Regions from separate parts of the Bariatricus sp. HCP28S3_A4 genome, predicted to be linked through region 2. Evidence: a T-box and tRNA genes for the amino acid it is inferred to sense, from the RefSeq annotation. Region 2 holds a T-box; the other holds one or more tRNA genes.

Region 1 (16,047 bases), on a different contig from region 2:
CGGTATGATTATGATAATCGTAATACACAACATAGGAATAATCTTTTCTGAATGTACTCCCTTAAATGCTGCAAGTCCCAAAGCCAGAGTGTATTTATCTCTGTCCTGTAAGAAAATCAATGGTCCCAGATAGTCATTCCATGCTGCAATCATATTCAATACACCTACCAGTATAAGTGATGGTTTCATAATTGGCACGAATATTTTATAAAAAATCTGGAAATCATTGGCCCCGTCGATTCTGGCTGCCTCTTCATAATCTCTCGGAATACCGGCAAGGAACTGACGCATCAGGAATATGTAGTATGCCGAACCGAACCATGATGGCACGATCAGCGGTTTCAACGTATTGATCCATCCGAACCATTTAAACTCCATGTACTGTGGAATCATGGTTACATCCCACGGAATCATCATCGTTGATAAAAGGATCATAAACAGAATGTTTTTACCTTTAAAGTTATATCTGGTAAATCCGTAAGCAACTACGGCTGCTGAAGCCATAGATCCCACCGCAGAAAGTACGGTTACCGTTAAGGAATTCAAAAAGAATTTTCCGAATGGCTGCGCCTTCCACGCATCAATAAAATTCCCCCAGTTCCAGTTCTCCGGGAAAAAGTTCGGCGGATATGCTACTGCTTCTGCCTCTGTCTTAAATGCAGAAAAGAACATATAGATGAAAGGGAACAAAAAGTAGATTGCAACAACTGTCAATAATACATAAATGATTATCTTCGATTTTTTAGACATCTTCCCCCGGAAAAATTCAGTGCTTTAATATACGAAATGCTGGAAGCTCACCAGATGACGCTTACCAACGAATTGAAAAGATGCGGGACTTTGTTTCATCTGTTTGCTTTACTTACAGAATCAAAACAAGCCTCCACTTCAACACCGGAAAAACCTCAGTATGACTACTCAAGCAGCACTTACTTTGAGCATGCTCTGCAATTTATACAATTTAACTATAACCGTAATATCCAGATCTCAGATATCGCAGATTACATCGGAATCACACGTTCTTATTTATTTAACATTTTTAAGCAAAATCTGAATCTGGCACCAAAAGAATATTTATTGCAGTACCGCATGGACAAAGCAAAAGAATTCCTGGAGGAAACCACCGATTCTATTCAGGATATCGCATTAAGCGTCGGATATAATGACGCTCTGGCTTTTTCCAAAATGTTCCGGCACATTGTCGGAGTTTCTCCTTCCCAATATCGAAAAAGCTTTCTGAATCAAAAATAGCAAACCGTCACACTGACAGATCATATTGCCTGCCCGTGTGACGGTTCTCCTATGCAGCACTGCTGCTGCCACAACTTTTTTCTCTTCCACTCAAAGCCTGACTGTACTCACGCAGCTTCTGCCTTGCTTCAGGACTTAGTTGTCCCGGAGATGGCACCTGGATCTGCACCGTGACATACTGATCACCATGTACAGTTGGATTCTTCATAGAAACGGCACCCTTTCCTTTCAGACGGATCTTGCTTCCCGATTGTGTTCCTTCCCGTATTTTACACACAACACGCCCATCCACGGTAGGCACTGTCACTTCTCCACCAAACACCGCTGTTGTAAACGGAATATTGACTGTAGTATAAATATCTGCTCCTTTTCGTTCAAATCCTGCTTTCTGCCCGACATGCACTTTAAGAAGTAGGTCTCCCGGTTCTCCGCCACCGCTTCCAGGCATACCCTTTCCTTTCAGGCGAATACTTTTGCCATCTTCCATTCCTGCAGGAACATGAATCTGAAGGGACCGTACTTTTTGACCTTGTGTTCCCTGTTCCTGCAGACTAATAATCTTATCACACCCGTGAAATGCCTCATCAAAGCTGACAGAAATATCTGCATGGTAGTCTTCACCTTTCTGCCGGAAGTCCTCCTGACGGAATCCTCCCCTTCCAAAACCTCCTTCATAAAATCTGCTTCCATTTCCCCTAAAGCTTTGGCCTCCAAAGCCACTTCCTGTATTTCCTCGGAACATGTCTCCAAAAACATCTCCGAAAATATCATCCATATTGCTTCCTTCAAAATGGTATTCCCGATAATTTCCATTCGGATCACGGTATGAGCCACTATAGCTTCCATTAAATCCATTGCCATAAGGATTATAACCAGTTGTATTTCCATCCAGACCTGCATGCCCGAATCTGTCATAAACTTTCTTCTTCTCCGGATCACTTAGCACATCATACGCTTCATTGACTTCCTTGAAACATATTTCTGCTTCTTTATTTCCCTGATTGGTATCTGGATGATACTTCTTGGCCAGTTTACGATATGCTTTTTTAATCGTGGCAGCATCTGCATTTTTATTAATTCCAAGTATTTCATAATAATCTCTTTTTGTTCCCATATCCACTCACCTCTGTTCTATTTGTAATATAACACCCACTTTCAAGGAAGTCAACACAAGAATTAAAAATTCTGAATTTTTTTCATTAGAAAAGGGAACGATTCCTCTAAAAGAATTCGTTCCCGCTCTGCTCAATACAGTTCTGAAATTATAATTTACTCATTCCCCGCAATCATCTTCGCTCCGCCGTAGATTCCGGCATTATTTCCTAATGTGGCAAGCTTAAATTCGGTATCTCTTGATGCATGGAATGCATATTCTTTAAAATATTTTTCGATAGGATCCAAGAGTACACTTCCTGCCCTTGATACTCCGCCGCCAATAACAAAAGCTTCCGTATTCACTACACATGAAATACACGCCAATGCTTTGCCGAGTGTTTTGCCCACCAGATCGAGGATTTCAATCGCTATAGCATCATTCTCTTTCGCAGCATCACAGACTTCTTTTGCAGTGAAGTCATCATATTGCCGAAGAATACTTGGCTCATCATGCGCCTTAAGATATCTTTTCGCCACACGGACGATACCCGTTGCCGAACCGTACTGTTCCAGGCATCCTCTCTTTCCGCATCCGCACATTTCTGTTTCATCATCCCAAACCGGAATATGTCCCACTTCACCGGCTGCTCCGTTTGTTCCAGAAAGAATCTCTCCATTCAGGATGATTCCTCCTCCGATTCCGGTTCCGAGTGTGATCATGACAATACTGTGACAACCTTTACCGCCTCCTTGCCACATCTCACCCAGAGCTGCAACATTGGCATCGTTGCCCGCTTTCACTTTCAATCCGGTCAATTCCTGCAGACGGTCAGCCACATTGAACACACCCCATCCAAGATTCACACACTTGAAAACAGTTCCGTCTGCTCCTACCGGTCCCGGAACACCGATTCCGATTCCTTCCACATCGTCTTTACTGATTTCTCTTTCTCTTAAGGTTTCAATCACGGAGTCCGCTATATCTCCCAGAATATATTTTCCGCCTTTCTCAGTTCTGGTAGGTATCTCCCAGGTATGTAACAATTCTCCTGAAGATAAAAATAATCCCATCTTAACCGTCGTTCCTCCAAGGTCAACACCAAAAATATATTTCTTCATAGCCCCTGTCCTCCTATTGAATATTTCTTCTTCACATTATACAAAAAAACCCTGGAATTTACAATGCCTTTACAACATCACACGTTCCAAAATTTTCTTTATTTTTTCTTTCGTCGGCACCTGCCCACTGATAACCACTTTTCCGTCTATCATGATGGACGGCGCAGACATTACTCCCAGTTTTACAATTTCAATCAGATCTTCTACCTTTTCAATCTCTGCTTCCAGTGCCAGTTCTTCCACTGCTTCCTGCACCAATGCATAAACCTTATCGCATTTGTCGCATCCGCTCCCTATCACTTTAATATTCATAAGCAACCTCCCGCATTCTAGTTCTTCAATTTCATCGGTAATCCTACTTTATCTTCCCAGGCAGCAAAAATCTTCTTGATCACCGCCGTACCAATCTTAGAAATAAAAACAAGCTGTGACTTTTCCTGGGGTTCATATGGTGCATAATCAATTTCCTTTCCAACAACATCTACTTTCTGCCATCCTTCCTCCTGCACTTGGAAGAATCCTTTGATTCTGTGCACATCCGGTGACATCGTTCTGAGGAATTCATCCAGACTTTCCTTCGCGACCTCACCTTCAAATTCCATATAAAGTGTCTTCGGTTTCGTTTCAACAGAATTTGTCGTCTCTTCACACTCTGCCCACTGATATTTCAGCAGATCTTGATTCAGAAAATCCAGACTCAAATTACCATTTTCACTTTGTACAATCGGACATACCGGATTGATTTCCCGAATTTTTCCACAGATTTCCATGATTTTCTGTTCATCCGACAAGTCTGTTTTTGTAAGAACCGCCAGGTTACAATGTTTCAACTGACGATCTACCGTCTCCTGATCAACAATCTGATCCATAAAATTCACACAATCAACCAGGCAGATGGTTCCCTGAAAATCATACACATCTCCGCCTGCCGTGATTCTTACCGCCTCCAGAATTTCTTCCAGATTAGACGGATCTCCAAATCCGGAACTTTCTACAAAAAGGTAATCAAACGCTTCCTTTGCCATTTCTGTCAAAGCCTGTACGAATGAAAGCTTCAGACAACTACAGAAAATCGATCCGCGCGTAAGCTCAACCATTTTGATATCATCATCTCTTAAAACGGTTCCGTCAATACTCAGCTTACCCAATTCATTCTGAATGATTCCTGTTCGTTTTCCTTCCAGTTTTTCCAATATTTTCTGCAATACCGTAGTTTTCCCGGATCCTAAAAATCCGGTCAGAATGTACAATTTTGTTTTCCCCATTTTCCTTTACACTACCTTTCTTTTTATTAGTTATACAGATTATCCTGCCAGTTTGTTCTTATACTCTCATTCTCACATTGAAGCATTTCTATACATTAGTTTATCACATACATAGAATCTTTTCAATATGATTAGAAAAAAAGAAAGCCCATGATTGACTTTCCTTTTTTTCCTGTGTAATATCTTTATAGTAACTATGATTCTTTAACTCTGCCATCTGACGGCATACCTGAAAGGAGATTTATCCATGACTAAAGCAAGCTGCTGCGATACCTGCACTTATTACATCTATGATGACGATTATGAATGTTACACCTGTGACCGGGATCTGGATGAGGACGAGATGGTGCGTTTTATGACAGACCACAGCTATCAGTGTCCTTATTATCGTTGTGGTGATGAATATCGCGTCGTACGCAAACAGATGTAACTATTCTTTTTCCGGTTTTGTCCAATTTACAATAAAAATACCTGCACATACCAGAACCAGTGCAATCCCCCCACTCATTCCAAACGCACTTCCTTCTCCCAGAATCAATGCCGAAAGAATTACTCCGAATACCGGATTGGTAAATCCGAAAATTGACACTTTAGAAACCGGATTATATTTCAGAAGAATTCCCCACAATGTGTAAGCGACTGCCGAAATCAGTGCCATATAAAGGAGGAGCATCCCGCCTTTTACGCTAACCGCCGTAAGACGGCCTCCCGCCGCAGTCGCTCCTGCCACCATAATGATTCCACCAAGCAGAAACTGATATCCGCTTAGCATAACCGGATTCTCCGTCTGAGAATATTTCTTGATCAACACTGAGGAAAACGCATAAGCGAGTGCGGAAATAAATACAAATCCATCCCCCATCAGGTTAAAGCTCATACTCACATCGTTTCCGCTCAAGTTAATAATCACCACTCCTGCAAAGCCGATCATGCATCCGATTATTTTCTTTGCATCCAGTTTCTCCATGCGGAACAACAGGCTGGATACAAGAATCGACAAAAACACATTGGACGCCTCTACGATAGACCCCTTCACACCTGTTGTGTGTGCAAGCCCCACGTAGAAGAAGAAATACTGCAGTACCGTCTGAAGCAGGGAAATCTTGATGATCTTTGCGATTGCTGTTCTTCCCGGCTTCAGGAATGTTCTCTGGAGAACGGCTCCAAACAGAATCACGAGCACCCCTGCCAGTGTAAATCTGCATCCCGCAAACAATATTTGTGCCGCCGTATCAGTCGAATCCACCTGAAACAACTTATATCCAACTTTGATACATGGAAATGCGCTTCCCCATAACAGACAACAGATCATGGCAAGCAGGCATACTACCCATGTCTTTCTCATTGTACTTTCTTTTAATTTCATCATGCTTTTCATTCCTTATCCATCAAAATTTTTGAAAGCCGGAAGTAAAACTCCCGGCTTCTCTTCGTTTTTCTATTCATTTTTTATCATACCACAGAATTCTATGACTTTCAACGCAAAGCAAAAATGTACGAAAATAAATTTTCTATCCTGCACAAGCCACAGACGACTGATCTCGGATTACAAACGGCGCGTCAATCGGACTTTCCATATCCCAGAGATGATAACTGCCGTTTGCATAATAAGCCGGACGGCATTTTCTTTCTTTTACTTGTTTCACCAGCTCTTCAACCGTCTGAATTTTTTCCGGGAAAAATGTCGCATAAAGTCCCAACTTCTCCGGTACATGACAATCACTAGAACCAATCGTTGCCAATCCCAGCATTCTGGCGTACTCCGCAGCCTTTTTATTCGCATCATAGAGCGTACTTCCATTCAGCACTTCTACTCCGTCCAAACCATGAACCGACTTCAGATTCTCTTCCAGTCCGCGATTGTTATTTCGGAACGGATGTGCAGAAAAGCACATTCCCCCCTGCTCCTTTACCATAGTAATAAATTCCTGAGCCGGAATTCTTTCCCTGGGATACTCCTTTATTCCCATTGCCACAATATCTCCCTGAAGCGAGAAAAATTCAATACCCGTAAAAATCGGAAAACCCGTCTTTTCTGAATACTCTTCCGCAAAGTCCCGGATTCCCATATTATCATGATCTGTAATACAGATTGCATCCAGACCTCTTGCTTTCGCCAATTCCACCATAATCTCCAGCTTAAGAAAACTGTCTCCCGAATATCTCATCTCATGCATATGCATATCAATTAACATCTGGTTCCCTCCATATTTACCGCCAATAAATATTCGTTGTTTCCGCATAATTACTAAGCTAATCTTAGCACGAAACCATGCAGCCTTGCTAATTGATATTTGCAATATATTTCCTTCACATATTGATATTCTCTATAATTCAGTTTTCTACCGCATCAACTCTGTCAATCTTTCACAGAGTCCATCCCACGACACTGCTTCCAGTCCTTCTTTCTGTGGGAGCGGCATACTCTTCGCTTTCAAAATAGCATCCGCCAGATTTTTTTCAAATTCAGGAAGATCTTCTTCCAACGGCTCATCTTCATTCACCATACAAGGAGGTTCTACAAAAACAGTGCCATTCCCCGGTATATTCCTATCCAGCCACGGCCGAATTCCAGGGAGATCCGTACACACTGTATGCAGACCACACGCCAGTGCCTCAATCACAACAAGCGGAAGTCCCTCATAGAACGAAGGCAGTACAAAAATATCGCTTCGATTCAGTTCTGCGGCAAGTTCTCTTTGTGCAAGTTTTCCCAGAAATCTTATCTGGCAGGGACATTCCTCCGCCACCTTAAGAATCGTACGGAATTCCTCCTCATCTCCATAGCCTCCCGCCAGAACCAGTTCCACGTCTCTTCCTGTTTTTTTCAACTTCTCGTCCACCCTGTCCATGGATCGGATCAGACTTTTTACTCCCTTTTTCTCAGAAATCTTCCCGGCAAAAATAATTCGTACTTTGTCTTCTTTTTTCTGTTTCTTACGTTCCTCATCAATGCAGAATATCTCACTGTTATACCCGGTTCCAACCACCTCAATCAGCTCCGGATGACAGCCGTAACACTCACAAATTTCCCAGCTCTGCTCCTGATGTAAAGCAAAAATACCATCCAGCTTTCGGATCTGTTCCCGAATATATTCTCTCTCCCATGCATTTTTCTTAATCTGCCGGATATCTGACCCATGCGCAATTCCATATACCCGGATGCCCGGACAGATTTCCCTGGCCATTGCTGTCAGGAAATACAAATGATGGCATAAAATTACATCCGGTCTGAATTTCTTCACTGCATAACGTATCTGACTGCGAAATGTTCTCATAAACTGCTCTGTCATCACATCCGTCATATCAGAATATCTGGTGCTTTTATACGGCATCTCGTCTGACATGCCCGCAATTGGGAACGGCAGATCGCCAGATTCAAAGTATACCGGAAAGCATTCTACACCGTCAGGAAAACGCATCGTATCTTTCCTTCCAATTCCGGCTATGACAGCCTGCTCATGTCCCATTTTTTCAAATCCCCTCACCAGCTCTGTCAGATAGATACCACTTCCGGTACTATCGGGCTTCTGAGCGGTAACGCTTAATATTCTCATATCATCATTCTCTCCTGCATCCGATTTATGACAGCATCATTCTATCATTTGCGAATTCGCCGCCACTTACTTCTTCGAACTTAGCCAGCAAATCTGATACATGTAATTTCTTTTTCTCTTCTCCTGAAACATCGTAGATGATCTTACCTTCATGCATCATGATCAGTCTGTTTCCATGTGCAATAGCATCTTTCATATTATGTGTGACCATCATTGCGGTCAACTGATGTTCCTGAATGATTTTATCTGAAATAGCAAGCACTTTCGCTGCCGTCTTTGGATCCAGCGCCGCTGTATGCTCATCAAGAAGAAGTAGTTTCGGCTTCTTAAGAGACGCCATCAACAAAGTAATCGCCTGTCTCTGACCACCTGAAAGAAGTCCCACTTTACTATTCAGTCTTTCTTCCAGCCCCAGGTCCAGCTCACGAAGTGCCTCTTTGTAGCTTTCTCTTTCTTTTCTGGTAATGCCCCAGCCAAGCCCTCTTCGTTCTCCGCGCCTTGCAGCAATTGCCATATTTTCCTCGATCGACATCGTTGCCGCAGTACCAGTCATCGGATCTTGGAACACTCTTCCGAGATAAATTGCACGTTTATGTTCAGAAAGCTTTGTAATATCCACGCCATCGATAATAATCTTCCCTTTATCCACACTCCAGACACCCGCGATTGCATTCAATGTTGTGGATTTTCCGGCACCATTTCCACCAATAACAGTAACAAAATCTCCGGGATTCAGATTCAGATTCACTCCATCAAGCGCCACCTTCTCATTGATCGTTCCCGGGTTAAAAGTCTTATGTATATCCTGAATTTCAAGTAAATATCCCATTACATTGTCCTCCGTTTCTGTAAGTACTTTTCCTTCATGTAAGGAATCGCAAGGAAGCATGCAACTACAACTGCAGAGAACAGTTTCATGTAATCTGACGGCATCTTCAGCCAGAGTACAAAGGCGATTACAATATAATAAATAATTGCACCAACAAATACTGCGCCAAGAGTCAAAGCAAATGCGATTTTCTTTCCTGAACAGAATTTACCGAAAAGTACTTCGCTGATAATAACTGCTGCCAGACCAATTACGATTGCTCCACGTCCCATATTGACATCGGCAGCGCCCTGATACTGAGCATATATTCCACCGCTGAGTCCCACAAGTCCATTGGAGATCATAAGTGCCAGAACTTTGTTGAACCCAGTATTGATTCCCTGAGCTCGTGCCATCTGCTGGTTGCATCCGGTTGCACGGATGGACGCTCCGAGTTCTGTCCCAAAGAACCAGTAAATAACAGCAATCAGTAAAACAGCCCAAATCAGCAATTTCAGAAAGAAATAACCCCTTCCTTCTCCGGTAACATATCGAAGAGATGCCACCAGATCATACTGCATAACATTGATTGCCTGATTCGATTTACCCATGATTCCGAGATTGACCGAATACAAACTGATCTGAGTCAGAATACTGGCCAGGATTCCCGGAATTCCGAATACGGTGTGCAGTATCCCTGTAACAAATCCTGCAGCCATTCCCGCAAGAAAAGCAAAAGCAAGTGCCAGTGCCGGATCCATGCCGCCGCGGATCAACATAACAGCCACCGCTCCTCCTGTTGCAAGGGATCCATCTACCGTCAAATCCGCGAAATCAAGGATCCGGTATGTAATATACACTCCAAGTGCCATAATTCCCCAAATGACTCCCTGCGCAATATTTCCTGGAAGTGCACGCACAAGAGACATTGGATCAAGAGATGCAAAATACGTTGTTACCATGTCTTCTTCCTTTCTTTTTGCCTCCTTTCCTCAAAATCTACAGAAATTCAGCTTGTAATGATTTATTTCCATTTCCCAAGAAAGGACTGTCCCTCCAAACCCACTTGTTCAGAGAGGCAGCCCTGTCCGGAAATCAGATTCCGTTATTCTCAAAAACTATTCTTCAATTGCTTCGTATCCTTCCGGAATCTCGATGCCAAGTTCTTCGCAAATCGTAGGATTGTACATCTTGGTTACTTCCGGAGCTGTTTCAATTTCCATCGTTGATATATCAGCGCCATTTACCAGAACCTCGTAAGCCATCTCACCAGCTCTGTATCCGATATCATAATAGCTGATAGACAGAGTTGCGATACCGCACCCTGAACAGATTCCCTGTTCTCCAGCAATGATCGGCTTCTTAGCCGGCAGGCAGATGTTATTAATTACTTCTGTATTTCCAGCCATTGTATTATCTGTTGGAATGTAAAGTGCATCACATTCAGAAATTGCTGAATTGACGACAGATTGAATCTCATTCGAATCTGCTGCTGTAAATTCTTTACATTCAATTCCTTCTTCTTTCATAGCTTCCGTAAATAATTTTGCCTGATATGCAGAGTTCGGTTCCGCTGAGCAATAAAGAATTCCAACTGTCTTTGCATCCGGTAAGAGCTCAACCAGCATCTTAGCCTGTTCATCAATCGGAGCCAGGTCGCATGTTCCGGAAATGTTCATTCCTGTAGATCCACTCCAGTCCTTAATATCAAGAGCTGTTGCATAGTCTGTTACAGATGTTCCCAGAATCGGAATACTGTCCGTTGCTGCCGCTGCACACTGAAGTGCTGTTGTTGCGTTTGCAAGAATCAGATCTACATTATCAGCAACAAAGTTATTTGCAATCGTAGCACAGTTAGCCTGCTCGCCCTGTCCATTCTGAACATCAAAGGTCACATTGTCTTTACCAAACTTTTCTTCACAGGCATCTTTGAATCCCTGTGTTGCCTGGTCCAATGCCGGATGTTCCAACTGCTGACAAATACCAATCTTATAAACCTTTGCGGAATCTCCTGATGATTCTGCTTCACTTGTCGTTGACTTGCCGTCGCATGCAACAAGTGCCAGTGTCATTACAGTTGCAAGAAACACTGCTAATGCTTTCTTCATTTTCATAATATTGCCTCCTGTCATTTGTCTTACTTTGTCAGAGTAAAACCGTCGCACTTTAACGCGCTAAATTTTTTCACGTGTCTGATTATACAACTTTTTACTGATTTAGTCAAGATATTTTGCCGGCCCCCATCTATAACTGTCAGCCCTCATGGCCAGAGAACAACTATTTTCAGATAATAAAAAGTCGCAACCCCTTGACTATTCAAAGAATCACGACTAAACTGCGGATGACAGGAATCGAACCTGCACGGTTGCCCACCAGATCCTAAGTCTGGCGCGTCTGCCAGTTCCGCCACATCCGCATAATCTTGAATCCACTCGCTTTCCTCTAAATCGAACTGGATTATTAATCCGGAAATCATTTCTTTCCGACTCATGAGCGTGCGGGGATTCGAACCCCGGACAACTTGATTAAAAGTCAAGTGCTCTACCGACTGAGCTACACGCCCTTACCTGGGCCAGTTGGATTCGAACCAACGAATGCAGGAGTCAAAGTCCTGTGCCTTACCGCTTGGCGATGACCCAATAAAATCCCATTTAATAAAAAAAATGCCAGCATCTCTGCTTGCCTTTTTTTACCCTCTATAAATGGAAGGGTGGATACAGGGATTCGAACCCTGGGCCTCCAGAGCCACAATCTGGCGCGCTAACCAACTGCGCTATACCCACCATAAAACGTGCTTGGAGGGATTCGAACCCCCGACCCACGGCTTAGAAGGCCGTTGCTCTATCCAACTGAGCTACAAACACATATGGCATTCAGCCAAGCGGGTGATGGGAATCGAACCCACGTATCCAGCTTGGAAGGCTGGTGTTCTACCATTGAACTACACCCGCATAACCTATCGGGGTGACAGGATTCGAACCTGCGACCTCCTGGTCCCAAACCAGGCGCTCTAGCCAAGCTGAGCCACACCCCGATAACACTTCGCATGATTCATCATTTGCGATCAACATCACTACCCGTGACGCAAGAATTATTATATAATATGTTTTCTCGCTTGTCAACAATAATTTTTATTATTTTTCAATATTTTTTACAGTTATTTATCCAGATATTTAATCTCGCATTTCACATCACAATCCGGTTCGATCTCCATCATAATATAACTGCCTTTTCTTCCTTCCTGCCGAGGATAAGAAAGGCTTCCCGGATTCAAGACAATCATGCCGTCAATCATTTCCAGAAACGGCTTATGCGTATGTCCAAACATGACAATATCTGCATTTCTCATTTTCCCCTCTTCGATGATCCGCTCCGGGCCCAATGATACATAATAATAATGCCCATGTGTCATAAACGCTTTTTTAGTACCGAACACAACCTCCATTTCTCTGAGATTATCAGAGAAAAAATCATTATTTCCCGCAAGCACGTATGCCGGGCATCCACAAACTGCTTCTATGTAATCTTCGCCACCTTCGGTATCGCCAAGATGAACCAGCGCATCAATCTTTCCCGCTTCTTTTAATGCCTTGTCAAACGCTGAATGTCTTCCATGTGTATCACTCACAATCAGAATTTTCATAATTTTTTCTCCATTATCTCACGCATCATGCGGAGTCCTTTTCCTCTGTGACTGAGTTCATTTTTTTTCTCGGGAGCAAGCTCCGCTGAGGTACACCCATACTCCGGCAGATAGAAAATCGGATCATATCCAAATCCATTTCCCCCTGCAATCTCATATCCAATTTTCCCCTCCATCGTTCCACGCACAACTTCATGACTTCCATCCGGGAAAACTGCCGCAATCGCACAGACAAACCGGGCCGTCCTTTCTTCGTCCAGAACCCCTTTCATCCTTGAAAGGAGAAGACTGTTTTTAATATCATAGGAAGTATCTGTCCCAGCATAACGCGCCGAATAAATCCCCGGTTCTTTATTCAGATAATCAATCTCCAATCCGGAATCATCCGCCATAACAATCGCATTCATATTCTTAACTTTATCCAGGCCTGCGATTGCCTTCGCCTTGATCATTGCATTTTCTTCAAACGTCTTTCCGTCTTCTTCAACCTCCACATCAATTCCAACTTCCTTCATGGAAAGTATCTCCATTCCCAGATCGGACAGAATCATACGGATTTCTTTCATTTTGTTCTTATTTCCTGTTGCAAAAATAATCTTCATCTCTCTACCCTCTTTTCGGCGGTTTCGGTCCCATAAACTGATAAAAATACGTTTTCAGCATTCCATTATATATTTTCCGGTTTTTATCTGCCTTGCGTCCAAAGTATCGTTCTGCGTCCTCATAACTTGTAATCATGTACGCCGACCACGAATCCAGGAGTCGGAAGCTTTCTCCAAACTCGCGATAAAGCTCCGGAAGGTTCTTTTTCTCTTCCAGACGTTCCCCATAGGGCGGGTTCGTGATAATAAAACCATATTTTTTCGGATGTCTCAGATCCTTCACCGCTCGCTCCTGAAAATGGATCAAATGATCCACTCCTGCATCCTTCGCATTCTGTCTGGCAGCCTTCACCGCCTCTGCATCAATATCATAGCCTTGAATATCCACTGAAACATTCACATCTACCAGATCATTTGCCTCATCCAATGCATCATACCAGGCCTTTTTGGGAATCAGATTATCCCATTCTTCCGCAAGGAAAGAACGGTTCATCCCCGGAGCCATATTCGCTGCCATCATCGCCGCCTCAATCGGAAATGTTCCACTTCCGCAGAAAGGATCTACCAGAATCCGCTCTTTCTTCCATGGTGTAAGCATGATAAGAGCGGCAGCCAAGGTCTCTGTAATCGGTGCCTTCACTTTCATCTGACGATATCCTCGCTTATGCAGTGATACACCCGAAGTGTCAATTCCGATCGTGACAACATCTTTCATCAAAAAAACACGAATCGGATAAGATGCTCCGTCTTCCGGGAACCATTCCAGCCCATAGTATTCCTTCAGCCTTTCCACCATTGCTTTCTTCATAATGGACTGGATATCGGAAGGACTAAATAGCTTACTCTTAACAGACGCTGCTTTTGTCACCCAGAATTTTCCGTTTTTCGGTATATATCTCTCCCATGGCAGAGCTCTGGTCTTATCAAATAATTCTTCAAACGTCTCTGCCTTAAAAGCGCCCACCTTCAAAAGAACGCGTTCTGCCGTGCGCAAAAAAATATTCGCATCGCAGATTGCCTGCGCATCTCCCCAGAAACTTACTCTTCCATCATCAACCGACGCTATTTCATACCCCAGATCAAGCACCTCTCTTTTAAGAACCGATTCCAGTCCAAAATGACAGGGTGCAATCAACTCCATTTTTTCCATGTGTATCCTCCAGTTTTTCTTCCATTCTATATTACGTTTACTGATACTGTTTTGTCAACACTTCCCTGCAAACAAAAAAACGTCCTTTGGACGTTTTTATCTATATATGATATTAGAATCAGGGGATGCAGTGCCTGTTTAACGGCACCACATCCCCAGCCTTTACAGCAGTACTCTAGTATTTGTCACTTCCCGCATTCCGGTTCTGACCAGCATTGTTTCTGTCAGATACATTTTTGTCCGCTGCGTTTCTTCCTGACGCATTTTTGTTAGACCCATTCCTGTCTGACGCGTTTCTGTTTGATGCATTCCTGTCTGATGCATTTCTACTCTGTTCGTTTCCATACGAAGAATACGAATTTTTGTTTGTGCTGCTCTCTGATGAGCTATAATTCTTTGCCATTTGATATTCCTCCTGCCTGATTTAATAAACATTTTCCGGCTACAAGCACCACTTGCTTGTATCTGGTACAGACTATAGTATCTCCCGGCATTTCCTTTTTATGCGAACCTTAAGGATTTTTTAATTTTTGCTTGATTTTTTTACCAGTTTATATTATACTGATTTCTGTAGAGAGAACACTTTCTACAACCCCTTATTAATTATTTATACTCCCCTCAAAAGACCGGTAGCTCCCCTATCGGTCTTTTATTGTACCCTTCTATTCCTTTGATCCTTTTATCAATTTTATCAGTAGCATAATGATCAGTATCGGAATCACAACTGGTGCAATCAGGCTGACTAATCCGGTGATTATCGAAACGACAACGCAGATAATACCCACAACAACCAGCACAAGCAACAGCTTTTTCCACCATGTATCAAACCGGAACACTTTCACCTGGTTCGTACTGTAATCCTTTCCGGCCCCACCGGCTGCCCCATATCCACTGTTCGATTCATAAATATACTCTCCGCCATTCTTCGCTTCCTCGGAGTCAATGATCGTCTTCGCAATCACCCAGGGATCTCCCAATTCTTCCAGTATCTCCTGTTCGCTTCGTCCCTTTCTCATCTCTTCATTGATATATCGTCCGTAATATTCTACATTTTCCCGTACCACATGCGGTGAAACATTCTGATCGAGTGCTTCTCTTAATTTTTCCAAAAATTCTGTTCTGCTCATCCTTGTTCTCCTCTATACTCTCCAACTGGCTTTATCCCATCTGAAACAAACTGCATTTTCCAAAATCCACTCTCTGTTTCAAAAAAAGACCTTAGACTTAGCGTAGCATAAAAGCTTCCACTTTCCAAGTCTAAGGTCTTAAAATTATATTATGATTTTCTATGCTTTTTCTAAAATTTCCACTTTATCCCACAGAGTTTTAAACTTCAAACAGAAGATCTCCATAAGAAGGCATCGGCCATACTTCCTTATCCACAATCATTTCCAGTTCATCCACCGGTTTACGAAGTGCTGCCATTGCCGGTACTACACTGAAATGATAAAATTCAGACTGAACTTTTCCTTCTTCTTTTTCAGCAGCTTCTTCTGTAATATCAGACAGAGCAGACAGAGCTTTCTTAGCCTCTGCAAGAAGTGCTGTCACTTCAGA
Region 2 (16,047 bases):
ACTGATCATCTCTTTGTTTTCGCGTCCCCATGGATAGGTTCTGCGGTTATCCGGATCCGTGAACCCACAGACTCCGGCTTCATCTCCATAATAGAGTGTTGGCGCACCGATCCATGTCATCTGCATCACAATGGCAGCACGCATAATTGCAAGATCCACTCCCTGATTCGCAGCTTCCGGTCCCAGTTCTGCGACTCTTCCGACCTTATGGTTCGTTCTTGTAAGGAAACGTGAATGATCATGGTTAGAAAGCTGGTTCATCGCCGTCTGCAGGGATGGGGTCATCATACTTGCCATATGATGCTTCATCGCATTCACAAAATTATCTGCATTCCCCAGAAGATCCTCACGGTATTCGTCACTATGCTTTTCCATCCCGGTGAGGAACCAGGTCAGAGGTTCCATAAACGCGTCATAGTTCATGACCGTATCCCATTCGTCGCCTTCCAGCCATTCTCTCGGATCTCCATAATGCTCTGCCAGAATTAATGCATTGGGATTCGCATCTTTCACAACCTTGCGGAATTTTTTCCAGAATTCATGATTGTATTCGTTACTTCTCCCCAGATCAGCCGCGACATCCAGACGCCATCCATCCACATTATAAGGCGGTGAGACCCATTTTTTTGCCACGCCAAGTACATATTCTTCTAATTCTTTCGAATCTTCATAATTCAGCTTCGGAAGCGTGTCATGTCCCCACCATCCATCATAACTGGCATTTTGCGGCCACTCACTGTCATTATTATTGTGGAACAGGAAATAGTTCCGGTATGGGCTCTGTGCGCTCATATATGCCCCAGGCTGATATCCTTCCACCTGATCATAAATCATTTCCCGATCCATCCATTTGTTAAACGAACCACAATGATTGAATACTCCGTCAATAATTATTCTCATTCCGCGACGGTGGATCTCTTCAACCAGCCGGATAAACAGCTGATTGCTGGCTTCCAGATTTTCTTTGTCCGTTGTACGAATCCGGTATTTATCAGCGTGATAATTACTCTTTTCCCCGGGTTCCAAAAGTCTACCGCCATCTGTCACTATCTTTCCAACATGTGGATCAATATAATCATAATCCTGCGTGTCATATTTATGATTGGACGGAGAAACGAATAATGGATTACAGTAAATCACTTCTACTCCAAGACTCTGCAGATAATCCAGCTTATTTATCACGCCCTGTAGATCTCCTCCATAGAATTCACGCACATCCATCGGCTGCGGATAGCGGTACCAGTCTTCCACCTTTTGTACTTGATCGCCTATATAGAAGTACTCCCCTGTCTGAACATCATTGGTTGGATCTCCGTTGCAGAAACGATCCGTATAAATCTGATACATCACCGCCCCCTTTGCCCACTCTGGTGTGGCAAATCCGGGAACAATCCTGAAATCATAGTATTCTGCGTAATCGTCTCTCGCTCCCCACTGGTTATAATAGCAGACTTCTTCGCCTTTCAAAATTTTAAAATAATATCTGAATTCCTCATTGTCAAGCTGCCAGTCAATGCAATAATAATCAAACGCGCCTTTTGAGATCATTTTCTTCATCGGAAAGCTCTCATCCTTGATGCACATCAGTACTTCATCCACATCGTCCTTTGCCGTCCGGAACCACAATTGTATCCATTCGTCTACTTCCGGCTCCGGCTGGCTAACATATGCCTCAGTGCCATCGCAAAACAATGCTTCTTTATTCATAATGTTTCCTCAATTCCTAATCAAATAATGCTTCAAATTCTTCTCTTGTAATCTTTTCTTTCTGAAGCAGAAGTTCCGCGCAGGCATTCAATACATCTTCATGTTCTTTAATGATCTGTTTCGCCCGGGCATAACATTCATCTATAATTCTCTTAACTTCTGAATCGATCGTAGACGCAATCTGCTCACCATACGCACGTGATGAATGTGCAAGATCTCTTCCCAGAAAGACTTCATCACTGTCATTATCGTAATTTACCAGCCCAAGAGCTTCCGACATACCAAATTTCGTCACCATAGATCTCGCATAGGCAGTTGCCTGCTTGATATCCTGAGATGCTCCGGTTGTGATGTCATCAAAAACCATCTCCTCAGCAGCTCTTCCACCGAGCGAAACTGTGATATCCTGAAGCATCTGGCCTCTGGTATTGAACATCTCATCCTTTTCCGGCAATGGCATCGTATACCCCGCCGCTCCCGATCCAGTAGGAATAATGGATACACTGTACACAGGTCCCACATCAGGAAGTACATGGAACAAGATCGCATGCCCTGATTCATGAAATGCTGTGATCCGTTTCTCTTTATCCGAAATAATACGGCTCTTTTTCTCCGCACCGATACCTACTTTCACAAATGCATGCCGGATGTCTGCCTGCTGCAGATACACACGCCCTTCTTTAGCAGCCGTGATCGCTGCTTCATTCAACAGATTTTCCAGATCCGCGCCGGTAAATCCAGCCGTTGTCTGGGCAATCTGCTGCAGATCCACATCCTCCGCAAGTGGTTTTCCTTTCGCATGGACCTGAAGGATCTCAAGTCTTCCCTGCACATCCGGTCTTCCAACGACCACTTTTCTGTCAAACCGCCCCGGGCGAAGAATGGCAGGATCCAGAATATCCACACGGTTCGTCGCAGCCATAACAATAATTCCCTCATTTGGTCCAAAGCCATCCATCTCTACCAGAAGCTGGTTCAATGTCTGCTCTCTCTCATCATGGCCTCCGCCCATACCTGTTCCGCGACGTCTTGCCACCGCATCAATCTCATCAATAAATACAATACAGGGCGAATTGTGTTTCGCATCCTCAAAGAGATCTCTCACACGGGATGCTCCAACTCCGACAAACATCTCCACAAAATCGGAACCGGAAATCGTGAAAAACGGGACCCCGGCTTCACCAGCCACCGCTCTTGCAAGTAAAGTCTTACCGGTTCCCGGAGGTCCCTCAAGCAGCACCCCCTTCGGGATTCTTGCTCCAACCTGAATATATTTCCCCGGAGCTTTCAAAAAATCCACGATCTCTTCCAGTTCTTCCTTTTCTTCTTTCAGGCCGGCAACCTGGTTGAACTTGACTTTATTTTCCGCTTCTGTGCTCATCTTCGCACGGCTTTTCCCAAAATTCATCGCCTTTGCATTTGCACCACCCTGGCGATTCATCATCATAACCAGAAGAACAAGTGCACCTATCATCAAAAGCGTTGGTAACATCGTTGTCGCAAACCAGCTTTCCTGTGGTACAGAATCCACATAACAGATTACTTCATCATAAGAGCTCAGAAGCTCCTGTGCTTCATTAACGTCTGTGACATACAGTTCTTCCAGCACACCATTATTTTTCTCAATCCTTAGCGTGCCATTTGGTGCTACCTTGTCCGGCTTTACTTCAACTTTCTTAATATTATTATCTTGCAGATCTTCCTGGAACTCCCGGTAAGTATATGCCTTCTCCTGTTTCTCGGCCTGATTCATAAACCAGTATGCTCCTATCATAAAAACAGCACAAAGAAGAAGCATCAGCCCGCTGATTCCTCTTGTCTTATTATTATTATTCAATTATTGCTCCTTCCACCAATTACATCTCTACGCATCCGATGTATGGTAAATTTCTATATTTCTGTGCATAATCTAATCCGAACCCTACCACAAATTCATCCGGAATATTAAATCCTACATAATCAACATGCACGTCTTTAACACGCCGTTCCGGTTTGTCGAGTAATGTACAAAGACGCATACTCTTAGGTCCCCTCTTCTGAAGAATTTCCAGCAGATAAGAAAGCGTACGTCCTGAGTCCACAATATCCTCAACTACAAGTACATCCTTTCCTTCCAGCGATTCATCAAGATCCTTCGCAATCTTCACAACTCCGCTGGATGAAGTTCCGTCACCATAGCTGCTGACACTCATGAAGTCCATGGAAACCGGCACAGTAATCCTCTTTGCCAGTTCACACATGAAGAAAACTCCTCCCTTAAGTACACAGATCAAATGTACCTGTTTTCCCGCATAATCCTCACTGATCTTTTTTCCTAATTCTTCAATTCTTGCATTCACTTCTTTTTCCGGTATTAAAACCTTAATTTTCTCTGCCATTTAGGTACCTCCATTTATCGTAATCTCCAAAACGGTCTTTGTCTGTTCCGTCACTTGATATGCCTTACTTTGACGATATCCCACAATCCAGAGAATTCTCTCCTTTTCCGCGATCAGCGGAATTTTATCTCTTTTGTCCGACGGAATTTTCTCATTCACAAAATAGGATTTCAGTTTCTGCGTATTTCCTTCTTTATCAATCGCAATCCTGTCTCCTGCCCGTCTGTTGCGTACAAAGACGTTCTCTTTTATTATATCATAATCGAACCATTTCGTGTATGTTTTTTTCGGAATCCCCTCAAGTCCCTGGGTGAACGGAAATTTTCTGCAAGAAACCTTCCAATCTCCATACTCAACTCTCCATTCCTCTGTTTCATTTACATTCGGGATACATACAATTTTGCCTTCGTTTCCCATTTCTGTACCATTGGTCTTCGTCTCATTTCCAAGAGTCAAATCAATTCCCTCATATGTCCGTACCGCACGCATTTTATAAGGAAGATCAATTTTTCTGCCCGTCTGCTTATCCAGCAACTCTCTGATTTGAACTACATGAACCTCATCCAGATCCTTTTCTTTTTTACTAAGACAAACCATTGCCTGTCTTAATACCATTCTGCCGATCAGCTCATCCTGTTTACGGAACTCCTGCTCAGAAATATGGATTTTCCCCCGCTCCTCTTTCACGCACTTCCGATACGCTTCCCTCATCCGGCGTTCCAGATATTCCTGTACCTCTCGAAGCTGCTCCATAGCCCCATTAATATGTTCTACCGTTTTTGAATTAATGTTCTCTGTAAAATATGGGATGACATGGTTTCTTATCTTGTTTCTTGTATAAGTATCTTCCAGATTTGTTGCATCCATACAATAAAGGATTCCTTTTTTCTCCAAAAATTCTTCTATCTCCATCCGGTTCACACAAAGAAGCGGACGAATGTAATCTCCCTTTACAGGGCAGATCCCTCCAAGTCCTTTCATCTTGCTTCCTCTGGCGAGATGTAGAAAAAATGTCTCTGCATTGTCATCCTGGTGGTGTGCCAGTGCAATTCTGGTACCACCATATTTGATTGCTGTTTCACGAAACGCTTTTCTTCGTAGCTCTCTTCCGGCTTCTTCTTCGGAAAGTTTTTCCTTTCTTGCATATTCCGGGACGTTCACATGAAATACTTCGCAAGTAAGCCCCAGCTTCCTGCAGATGTCTCGCACGTACTCCTCATCCGCATCTGCTGCTTCACCGCGGATCCCATGATTCACATGAACGATAACAAGATCAAATTCCATACTCTTTCTCAATTCTTCCAGCACAAAAAGAAGGCACATTGAGTCTGCACCTCCCGAAACACCTGCTATCACGGTATCCCCCGCTGTCAGCATATGCCACTTTTCCATAAACTTTTTTATTCTATTCAGCATCATGATTTTCCTTTTGTACGATTTTCTTTCTTCGTATCATTAGAGTAACACATCTCCCAGATTCCTGCCACCAAAACTGTCATGTCATCTTTCGGTTCACCGTTTGTCAGTTCCAGGACACTTTGCAGGATATAATGGGCCAATTCTTTCGGATTTTCAAGCGATGTTCCTCCGATGATCAGATCCAGCAATTGCTCCTGCTCTCCCGAAGGCAGTGCATCCAGGATTCCATCCGTGACCATCACAACAACATCACCCGATTCCAGATTTCTTCTGAATTCTCCGCTTTGCTGATTCGGCACTACGCCGAGCGGAAGATTTTCAGAATAGATATGCTCCATCCCTTCCCTTTTCCGTATAAACGTAGGTGCAGCGCCAGCTTTTATAAATTCACATTCCCCACTGTACAGATCAAAAATACTCATATCCACAGTAGAAAAACATACTTCTTCTCTTCCCATGACCAGTGCTGTATTCATCATAGACAGTGCCGTCTGTCTGGGAAATCCCGCCTTCAGCAATTCTTCCAACATATCTACGATCATCGCACTTTCTCTGGAAGCACGTTCTCCGGATCCCATCCCATCAGAAAGGATTGCCGCCTCCTGACCACCGGGCAATCTCGTCATCAGGTAACTGTCTCCCGAAATCTTCTGACATCCTTTTCCGATTTTTGCGATGCCTTGCATCGTATAATATCCCGGTCCTTCTACACAAACTACCGTACAGTATTCCTGACTCATCACCGGCCTTTCCTCGCTGGCAGGACACATTTTCCGTCCGACACAGTCCGAAAGTATCTCTGACAGTTTTTTCGTCGTCATACATACCCCTTTTTCTGTTTTCCCCGTAATATGAATCTCATATCGTCCCTGCGGATTCACAAAAAATACAGAGCTCAGCATCCTGACTCCTGATCTTTTCAGGTGCATCTTCAGCTTTTTTTCCAATGGCGGATCCTGAAAAATACTTGCATCCAGTTCCCTGGTCGCATGCTGTATCATCTGGGCGAACGTATCCAGTTGGACTGCGCATCCTTCCCGGTTTAAGATCATTTTATTGTTCCAAATCAGTGTTTTCTTTGCTTCCTGAAACACATCCAGAATAGTCCTGAGAAAACGAGGCGCCTGAATACAGCTTTTCTGAAGTTTTCGTTTCATCTCTACATTCAGTTCAGTACCGTATTTTTCCACCGCACAAAGCAATTCATAAATGAGCAGATCGATCTGTTCCCTGTTCTGTCCGGTACAATGCTCCCTCCGCTCACAGGAACCGCACACCCGATCCTCTATCTGTCTGATCATTTCCTGAACTTCCTCAGCACTGAAACCTTCCCTGGTTCCTTCCATTTTCAGAAATGTATCCGCCAGATGTCTAAGGGACTTGGCAAACTTGTCCGCCTGCGTTACATACGGACTTTGCATCACCGTCACTTCGTTTCTGTTTTCTCCCATCTGCCTGCCTCCCTTACTATAATACAAAGAGCTCTGGAATCTCTTCCAAAGCTCATCATTCGTGAATATGTCATCAATTAGCCGCCTTAAACAGGATCTCATTCTGCTTAATCAATCCCAGCTTCTCTTTCGCAACATCTTCAATATATTCATCTGTTCCCACATATTCTTTCAGTTTATCAATCTCTTCCGAGCGATCCTTCTCATCATCCAGCTGTGCCATAAGTTCTGCTTCCTGAGCCATGTATTCTTTGTTTCTCGCCTGTAACGCCATTCCATGAATAACAATTACTGCGCTGAGCATCACAATAATACTGCTGATTGCCAACACACTTCTCTTATGATTCTGAAGCCTGCTCTTCGAACGTCCTTTCCGGATCTTCCGATTCTTCTGCTTTAAGCTTCCCATTATATATACTCACCCTTTACTGTTGTTTCCAACCGGTATATTCCCTATTATTACTTATATAAAATCCACAATTGTAAAATAATATTATCTTTTTTCCCCAGATTTATCAATAGTTTTTCCGTTTTTTTTCTCCATCAAATCAGATAATTTTTGATCGATTTTTTTTGTAAAAGCAACGAAAAAGTGCATCAAAATCGCCCCAATCACAACACCTAGTACAAAATACCACCTTATCTCACCATTACTTGTGTGGTAAATTTGCACAAAAAAGTACTGTGATACAAAAATCCAATATATGAAATCTTCTATGTTGATCACCCATAATGCATGGCGGAAAATCCTTCTCAGCACCCTAAGACTTAAATATACAGCAGTCACAAAAACTCCGGTTATGATTGCGTGAAGGAACACCAGAAACTCTTTTTCAATTCCCAACATATTCGGTTACCGGAAAAGTTTTGTCAAAAAATTTTCACCTTGTTTTCCTGCCGAATTAATATTGGAATATGCCACACTGTCAATATTCCCCGACAAATCCACCTCGCCCTTTTCCAGGCTTAAACGGTTCACATGCATGTCCGTTCCTTTCACCATAAGCATTCCCTGATCCGTTTCCAGCAGGATTTCATTTAGGTCAAACGACAATACATCCAGAACTCCCGTCACCATACTGGTTTTTCTGTTGTTGATTACAAGCTTATGATTGTGCGTTTTCGGCATCTTACTTTCTTCCACCACTACCCCCAACCTTTCCATCTATGATACATGCGGATCCCTCCGCGCATTCACCCATGATCCGGATATGTTCCGGTCATTCAGTGCCTTGATATCATTTTATGAATGCATGGGATAATATATGTTAAAAACTTTATAGAATTACAGGTATCGGAACAACTCGGCAGCTTCGTCCTTCTTTGTAGTTTCCTTTAGCTCAAGCACTTCCACTTTTACAGTCTTTGTTCCGAACTGAATCTCAATAATGTCCCCTTTTTTCACTTTAACGGATGCCTTTGCTACCGTACCGTTCACCATAACTCTTCCGGCATCACATGCCTCATTTGCCACAGTCCTGCGCTTGATCAGGCGCGATACCTTCAAAAACTTATCTAATCTCATATCATTATTTCTCCTACAAAAATAGAGAGCGGCCAGCGCTCTCTATTTACATTCATCAATCCAAAACCAATTATGCGTTTACAGCATCTTTCAAAGCTTTTCCTGCTTTAAACTTCGGCGCTTTGCAGGCATCAATCTTCATGGTCATACCGGTCTGAGGATTTCTTCCTTCTCTTGCAGCTCTTTCACTTACCTCAAACGTTCCAAAACCTACCAACTGAACTTTTTCCCCTTTTTTCAGTTCTTCTGTAACTACATCAACAAAAGCTTTTAACACTTTTTCTGCATCTTTTTTAGAAACCTCTCCCTGCTCTGCCACTGCTGCCACTAATTCTGTTTTGTTCATGAATATTTCCTCCTGTATCATAATCACTCGAATACCAACTGTATTCTACCTCGTACTAAAGGCTGACTGCGTCCTTGCAGAATGCCCTATGTAAAGTTATATCGGGTTTTAAAGCCTTTGTCAAGCCTAAATCCTTCTTAGGAACACCGAAATACCATTCTTTCCGGACAAACTGTTTTCTACAACATTTGATCCACCATAGCAAGCACTGCTTTTCCAAGTTCTTCTGATTTGGAATCTGCATCCTCAAGAGAAGTTCCCTTAATTCCGTAATAGAATTTTACTTTCGGTTCCGTTCCTGACGGGCGAACACATACCCATGCATCATCATTCAGTTCATAATAAAGAACGTTGGACTTCGGAAGGCCTGTCGGTGTTACTTCGCCGGTTGCCAGATCTTTGATTGTATCTGCCTGATAATCTCTTGCCTTCTGCACCTTGTAAGCACCGATCTCAGCCGGCGGATTATTGCGCAGTGTCTGCAGGATGTTCTGGATCTTTTCAAGTCCTTCAATTCCCTTCATGGTGATTGACTTGATATCATCCTTGTAATAACCATATTTCTCGTACATTGCAACCATTGCATCCCATAATGTCATATCTTTTGTCTTATAGTAAGCTGCTGCTTCGCAAAGAGCCATTGTTGCTACGATTGCATCTTTATCTCTTGCATGTGTTCCGATCAGACATCCATAGCTTTCCTCAAATCCAAAAAGATATTCACCCTTTCCACTTGTTTCAAATCCAAGAATCTGCTGTCCGATATATTTGAAACCTGTCAGGACTTCGATCAGTCCTACATTATATCCTTTTGCAATGGCATCCGCCAGATTGGAAGTAACGATCGTCTTGATCAGGTATCCGTCTTCCGGAAGGCCTTTCAAGGCTTTCTTCTGTCCAATCTCGTAATCAGCGAGCAGACATCCTGACATATTTCCTGTTAATGTATGGTATACGCCGTCTTTATCTTTTACACGCACTCCAAGTCGGTCTGCATCCGGATCTGTTGCAAGTACCAGATCGGCATCTACCTCTTTTGCAAGCTTAAGTCCAAGTTCAAATGCTTCTTCTGCTTCCGGATTCGGATAAGAAACGGTCGGGAATTCTCCATCCGGGAGTTCCTGTTCTTTCACAACATATACATTTTCAAAGCCAAGTTCCTTAAGTACACGTCTGGCAGGTATATTTCCGGTTCCGTGAAGAGGGCTGTATACGATCTTCAGATCCTTACCCACTGCATCAATTGCATCCTGATGCTGTACCTGCTCTTTTAATCTGGCAATATATGCGTCATCAATAGCCTGTCCGATCACTTCGTAGAGACCGGCTGCTTTCGCTTCTTCCAGTCCCATCGTCTTCATTGTTGTATAATCGGTAACAGCAAGAACCTCATCCATGATACCTTTGTCATGCGGAGGAGTAATCTGTGCTCCATCTTCCCAATATACTTTATATCCGTTGTATTCCGGTGGATTGTGGCTGGCCGTAATATTGATACCGGCAATACACTTCAGTTCACGCACTGCAAAGGACAGTTCCGGTGTCGGGCGAAGTGATTCGAATACATATGCTTTGATTCCGTTCGCTGCCAGACAAAGTGCTGCTTCATCTGCGAATTCCGGGGACATACGGCGTGAGTCGTAAGCGATCGCCACTCCGCGTTCCTTCGCACCTGCTTTGATGATATAGTTCGCAAGTCCCTGTGTTGCCTTTCTAACAGTGTAAATATTCATGCGGTTCGTTCCGGCTCCGATCACACCACGAAGTCCTGCTGTACCAAACTCCAGATCTTTGTAAAAGCGCTCCTTGATTTCCCCATCATTATCAGCAATTGCTTTCAATTCTGCCTGTGTGTCCGCATCAAAATACGGGTTAGAACACCATTCTTCGTATCTCTTTACATATTCTTCCATCTCTTTTTTGTACCTCCATTTGTTCTGAGTACATTTCTCCCTCAAGGGCACATTCTGGTACTCGCTTTATCCCTATTATACACTACTTGGCTATAAATGAAAAGCAAATATATTCGATAAAAAGCGCTTCTTTTCCTCATTCTGGCGAATTGCCGTCCTCAGTTTTTCAACATTTTTCTCCGGAATCCATGCTTTATTCGAGTGGTAATACAAATTCACAATTTTCCAGAACTTCTCCGGGTAAGCGAGCCTCACTGCAAGATAATCCCTTTCTTTTTTCCCGAGTGTTATTTCCGCATCGTACATTCGCAGCATTTTATAACCGAGACGCTCATCATACCTGTATTTCTCCATTGTTTTTCTCAGGAAATAATAAAAATCATCCAACTGGAGTTCTCTGTGCGCACGGTCAAATCCGGTAACTGCCAATCCCTCTTTGCAAAATAGCAGATTATGATAATTGTAGTCTCCGTGAACCCAGGTCCCTTTCTCCTGTGCCTCCTGCCATAACCGTCGGTATCCGGTCTCTTTCAGATGCTCGTTCGCCCCTTCTGCCCATTCGTACATCCGGTCACAGCCTTTCAGGAATTCCGTCTCAAATGCCCCTTTGACACTTCTCCGGCAAATGAACGTACGCACCTTCCGCAGTTCCCGGTTATGCCGCCTGAATTCCTCTTCCAGCGGAAAACTGATTTCGGCTCCCGTTGTGTCCTCACCGGGTATCCGCATCAGTTTGTGCAGCTTTGCCAGGTATTTCGTTCCCTCCAGCAGCTCCCCTTCCCGGCGTACATCGCATTCTCTCCCCTGGAACCATCGTCTTACCATATACCCGGTTCCGTCATCAGCCGTCGTAATATACGCTCCCTCTTTGTTTGCCAGTGGCATATCCACCATACAGATTCCGCTTTCATTCAGCATTTTGTACAGTTCGATGAGCACGGGCAGCCTTTTCGGTGCAATATATACTTCTTTTAAAAGAAACAGCCCGCGATCCGTATCGCACAAAACAGCACCCCTGATTCTGTGGGTGCTGTTTACTTCCATCTGGTATTGTTCTAAGACACTAATCCCATAATCTTTCATGGCATCCCCCTGCACGTTTCGTTTTCATGTCTTTCTAGTGTATGCCCCGAGATACCATTTTTAGAAGAACTTTCTTCTCATTCTTTTCAGGATCATCAATCACTTCTTTTAAAAGCGTTTCCAACATCTCGCCGATCTGGGGCCCCGGTTCCATTCCCGCCTCGATCAGATCACGTCCCGTCACGGCAAGGCCCTTCAGCGATACACACTGTTTCAATTCCAGAATTTCTTTATATAATTTTTCTATCTGCTCAAGATTTTCTATCTTCTTCGTCTTCTGATACTCACTTTGTCCGGCAATATCGGCACGCTGCACCAACAGATAATACGGGAATAAGTCCTCTCCGATCCTGTTCATTGCACGCCGCACATATTTCGAAGCAGCCGGCATTCTGTAATCATGAAAACGCACCAGCTTGCTTACCTTTCTTATAGTATCATTATCAAACTTGAGGCGCTGCAGAATCCTTCTTGCGATCTCTTCACTGACACATACATGTCCCCTGAAATGTGCGACCCCTTTCTCATCGATCGATTTCGTCGCCGGTTTTCCCATGTCATGAAAAAGCATGGTAAGCCGCAGTACCTTCTCAGGCGCAATGTTCATCATCGTATGGATCGTATGCTCGCCGACATGATAGCAGTGATGAAGATTCTCCTGCTCTGTTACCATCATAACGTCGAATTCCGGGAGAATCACGGATGTGATACCAAGTTCATATGCCAGCCGGATGCGCTCCGGGTGCGGAGATACCAGCAATTTGACGAGTTCCACCTGTATGCGCTCGGCACTGATATTTCTTAAATTCGATGCCAGATCGCTGATTGCCTCCCGGGTCTTCTCTTCAATGTCAAATCCAAGCTGAGCGGAAAACCTCACTGCGCGGAGAATCCGAAGCGCGTCTTCCGAGAAACGTTCCCCTGCATTCCCCACACATCGGATCACTTTCTGATCCAGATCCTGCAGACCGTTAAAAATATCTACCAGCCCGGCCTCCTCATTATATGCCATGGCATTGATCGTAAAATCCCGCCGTTTCAGATCTTCTTCCAGACTGCGTGTAAACTGAACTTCTTTGGGATGTCTGCTGTCTTCATATTTACCATCTATCCGATAAGTCGTCACTTCAAAGCCTTCTTTCTCCAGAAGTACCGTGATCGTCCCATGTTCAATTCCGGTATCAAAGGTACGTTCAAACAACGCCTTTGTTTCCAAAGGCGTTGCTGATGTTGTTATATCCCAGTCCTGCGGATCCCGTCCGAGGATACTGTCCCTGACACAGCCTCCTACGGCATATGCCTCGTACCCGTGATCCTGTAAAGTTGTAATAATATGATGCACCTTGTCAGGTAATTGAATCTTCATATTTCTTTACATTCACCTGTTCTTTATACTATCTTAATATGCCTTGCCGAAATAAACCATATGTTTCGCAGGTTTACCGCAATAAATACATGTATCACTGATCGGATCTTCTTTGCAGATGCATCTTGAAGATGCGCCGCCGGTCTCGTATTTGATCTCGCCCTCGCACTCTTCGCTTCCGCACCACATTGCTTTGATGAATCCACGGTTTTCATTGAATTTCTCTTTCATTTCATCCATGGTCACCGCTGTATCAATATGGCTGTCAAGGAATGCTTTTGCCCGGTCATACATGTCTTTCTGGATCGTTTCCAGAATTTCTCCGAGTCTGGTTGCAATTTCATCGATCGGAACAATAATCTTCTCACGTGTATCGCGGCGTACAACGACAACCTGTCCCTGATCGATGTCTTTCGGTCCGATTTCAATACGGGTCGGAATTCCAAGCATTTCCTGCTCACTGAATTTCCATCCCGGGCTCTTCTCGGAATCATCGATCTTCACACTGTAGCCGGCTTTCGCTAATGTATCAACCAGTTCATTCGCTTTTTCGAGTACACCTTCCTTATGCTGTGCGATCGGAATCACTCTCGTCTGAACCGGAGCAATTCTTGGAGGCAGTACGAGTCCGCTGTCATCACCGTGTACCATGATGATCGCACCGATAATACGTGTGGAAAGTCCCCATGAAGTCTCATATACACTGTGAAGTTCATTATTCTTATCCAGATACTTGATGTCAAATGCATCCGGGAAGCCGCTTCCGAAGAAATGGCTGGTTGCAGACTGAAGTGCCTTTCCGTCATGCATCAAAGCTTCTACCGTATAGGTGTCCTGAGCACCTGCGAATTTCTCGCTCTCTGTCTTAGGACCGGATACAAACGGAATCGCCAGAGAATCCCGGATAAACTCCTGATATACTCTGAGCATAGTAAGTGTTCTTTCCTCAGCCTCCTCATAAGTCGCATGAATCGTATGGCCTTCCTGCCATAAAAACTCTCTGGAGCGAAGGAACGGTCTGGTTGTCTTCTCCCATCGAAGTACAGAGCACCACTGATTCCATACCTTCGGCAGATCACGGTAGGACTGTACGGTTCTTGACCACAGATCGCAGAACAGCGTCTCGGATGTAGGACGAATACACATCTTCTCCTGAAGGCGTTCCATTCCACCCTTGGTTACCCATGCCACTTCCGGAGCAAATCCTTCGATATGATCACTTTCTTTCTGCAGAAGATTCTCCGGAATCAATACAGGAAGATACACATTCTCCACACCTGTATCCTTAAATCTCTTATCCAGATCAGCCTGAATCTTTTCCCAGATCGCATATCCGTTCGGTAAATAATTCAGACATCCTTTCACGCTGGAGTAATCGCAAAGTTTCGCTTCGCGGACTACATCCGTATACCACTGCGCGAAATCAACGTCACGCGAAGTGATCGATTCTACAAACTTCTTTTCTTTTGCCATGTCAAACCTCTCCTCTTCCATATATTTTGGTCTGTCTCAGGGGTGCATTATAACTGACAATTATTTCAAAACAAAAAACGCCGGTTCTTCCGCCCCTGATAAAAGGGACCGGAAAACCGGCGGTACCACCCTGATTAACCGTCTTACTTCGTAAAACAGTTCTCTTCATTTCCCGTTAACGCCGGGCGCGCTGTATTTTCATACAGGGACTCCAAGGCAGGTTCTATATCTTCCATGCAGCTTCCTTGCACCGGACGGAAACCTCTCTGTGCCACTTCCAATATATACTAATCCTCTTCACGGTCCACGTGTCTATTATTTCTTTTCAGATACTAAGGATTTTAATTGAGATTTCTGCATTTGTCAACCCGTCTTTGATATTTCACTGCAGTTATCTCACATAAATATATGCAAAATATACCGCATACAGCATCAGAAAGAGCACACCCTCTCTCTTGGATAATTCTTTACGGCTCTTTGCGCAGATCAACGCAAATACACTGAACACGATCAGTATAATCATATCATATATCGCATCGATATCTACTGTGATCGGACAGATTGCGGAACTTGATCCCAGAATCAAAAGTATATTGAAAATGTTCGAACCGACAACATTTCCCAGCGCGAGATCATTTTCTCCCTTTTTGGCCGCGACCATCGATGTAACAAGTTCCGGCAGGGAAGTACCCATTGCAACGATCGTAAGACCAATAAAAGTCTGGCTCAGTCCAAAGCGAACTGCAATCTCCGTAGCAGAATCAACAACCAGATCTCCTCCCAGAACGATTCCTGCAATTCCGCCAATAATAAAAATTGCACTTTTCGCCGGGCTCAAGACTGCATAATCTTCAGCAGGCATCGCATTTCGCGCTTTTAGTGCCTCCTTAACCTGAAGTACCAGGAAAAGGACAAACATGATAAGAAGAACCACACCGCTGATCCTTCCAAGTACGAATTCCCCCTCTCCTGCAAGGATTTTCCCAAAAGCAAGCTTTGTCGTCATCAAAAGCATTGCTGCCGTAATGAAGATTGAAAACGGAAATTCTTTCTTCAATACACTGTCGGTGGCACGAAGGGGCCTCATCAGGGCGCTGCATCCAAGTACGATCAGAAGATTAAACATATTGGAGCCTAAAACATTACTTACAGCAAGTGAATTCTGCCCTTTCAGTGCCGCGGTTATGCTCACAGAAGCCTCCGGCATGCTGGTACCGAATGCGACAACCGTAAGCCCGATGATGATTGCAGGCACTTTCAGGAGCTTCGCAACACTGGAGCTTCCTTCCACAAAATAGTCTGCTCCTTTAATCAATAATACAAATCCCAGAATCAACAATACATAGACCATATCTTTTCCTCCCATTTTATTTATATTTTGGCGGT

What was found. The T-box of region 2 lies ahead of proS (proline--tRNA ligase). A T-box ahead of a tRNA ligase gene usually reads a tRNA of that ligase, here a tRNA-Pro.
Region 1: it encodes a tRNA-Pro, which carries the amino acid that the T-box ahead of proS (proline--tRNA ligase) is inferred to sense. The anticodon was not compared.

Annotation. Positions count from the first base shown of each region.
Region 1 covers NZ_JBQHSE010000006.1:75,673-91,719, reverse strand. Annotated here, with positions in the region: gene ACTNBF_RS05015 (carbohydrate ABC transporter permease) at 1-750, opposite strand, end outside; gene ACTNBF_RS05010 (helix-turn-helix transcriptional regulator) at 787-1,251, shown strand; gene ACTNBF_RS05005 (DnaJ C-terminal domain-containing protein) at 1,301-2,365, opposite strand; gene ACTNBF_RS05000 (ROK family glucokinase) at 2,521-3,465, opposite strand; gene ACTNBF_RS04995 (thioredoxin family protein) at 3,535-3,777, opposite strand; gene ACTNBF_RS04990 (CobW family GTP-binding protein) at 3,795-4,730, opposite strand; gene ACTNBF_RS04985 (DUF6472 family protein) at 4,978-5,160, shown strand; gene ACTNBF_RS04980 (DMT family transporter) at 5,161-6,099, opposite strand; gene ACTNBF_RS04975 (PHP domain-containing protein) at 6,242-6,925, opposite strand; gene ACTNBF_RS04970 (glycosyltransferase family 4 protein) at 7,073-8,287, opposite strand; gene ACTNBF_RS04965 (ABC transporter ATP-binding protein) at 8,313-9,116, opposite strand; gene ACTNBF_RS04960 (ABC transporter permease) at 9,116-10,057, opposite strand; gene ACTNBF_RS04955 (ABC transporter substrate binding protein) at 10,214-11,209, opposite strand; tRNA gene ACTNBF_RS04950 (tRNA-Leu) at 11,432-11,511, opposite strand; tRNA gene ACTNBF_RS04945 (tRNA-Lys) at 11,586-11,658, opposite strand; tRNA gene ACTNBF_RS04940 (tRNA-Gln) at 11,663-11,734, opposite strand; tRNA gene ACTNBF_RS04935 (tRNA-His) at 11,805-11,878, opposite strand; tRNA gene ACTNBF_RS04930 (tRNA-Arg) at 11,886-11,959, opposite strand; tRNA gene ACTNBF_RS04925 (tRNA-Gly) at 11,976-12,046, opposite strand; tRNA gene ACTNBF_RS04920 (tRNA-Pro) at 12,055-12,129, opposite strand; gene ACTNBF_RS04915 (metallophosphoesterase family protein) at 12,253-12,738, opposite strand; gene rdgB (RdgB/HAM1 family non-canonical purine NTP pyrophosphatase) at 12,735-13,340, opposite strand; gene ACTNBF_RS04905 (THUMP domain-containing class I SAM-dependent RNA methyltransferase) at 13,345-14,490, opposite strand; gene ACTNBF_RS04900 (hypothetical protein) at 14,653-14,835, opposite strand; gene ACTNBF_RS04895 (DUF1700 domain-containing protein) at 15,153-15,617, opposite strand; gene ACTNBF_RS04890 (glutamine synthetase III) at 15,817-16,047, opposite strand, start outside.
Region 2 covers NZ_JBQHSE010000012.1:67,941-83,987, reverse strand. Annotated here, with positions in the region: gene ACTNBF_RS08210 (glycoside hydrolase family 13 protein) at 1-1,707, opposite strand, end outside; gene ftsH (ATP-dependent zinc metalloprotease FtsH) at 1,724-3,505, opposite strand; gene hpt (hypoxanthine phosphoribosyltransferase) at 3,564-4,085, opposite strand; gene tilS (tRNA lysidine(34) synthetase TilS) at 4,086-5,477, opposite strand; gene ACTNBF_RS08190 (SpoIIE family protein phosphatase) at 5,501-6,955, opposite strand; gene ACTNBF_RS08185 (FtsB family cell division protein) at 7,029-7,364, opposite strand; gene yabQ (spore cortex biosynthesis protein YabQ) at 7,449-7,802, opposite strand; gene yabP (sporulation protein YabP) at 7,809-8,120, opposite strand; gene ACTNBF_RS08170 (RNA-binding S4 domain-containing protein) at 8,241-8,480, opposite strand; gene ACTNBF_RS08165 (HU family DNA-binding protein) at 8,551-8,826, opposite strand; gene ACTNBF_RS08160 (phospho-sugar mutase) at 9,006-10,739, opposite strand; gene ACTNBF_RS08155 (CotS family spore coat protein) at 10,830-11,822, opposite strand; gene ACTNBF_RS08150 (CCA tRNA nucleotidyltransferase) at 11,857-13,188, opposite strand; gene proS (proline--tRNA ligase) at 13,222-14,661, opposite strand; T-box leader at 14,762-14,971, opposite strand; gene ACTNBF_RS08140 (calcium/sodium antiporter) at 15,053-16,012, opposite strand.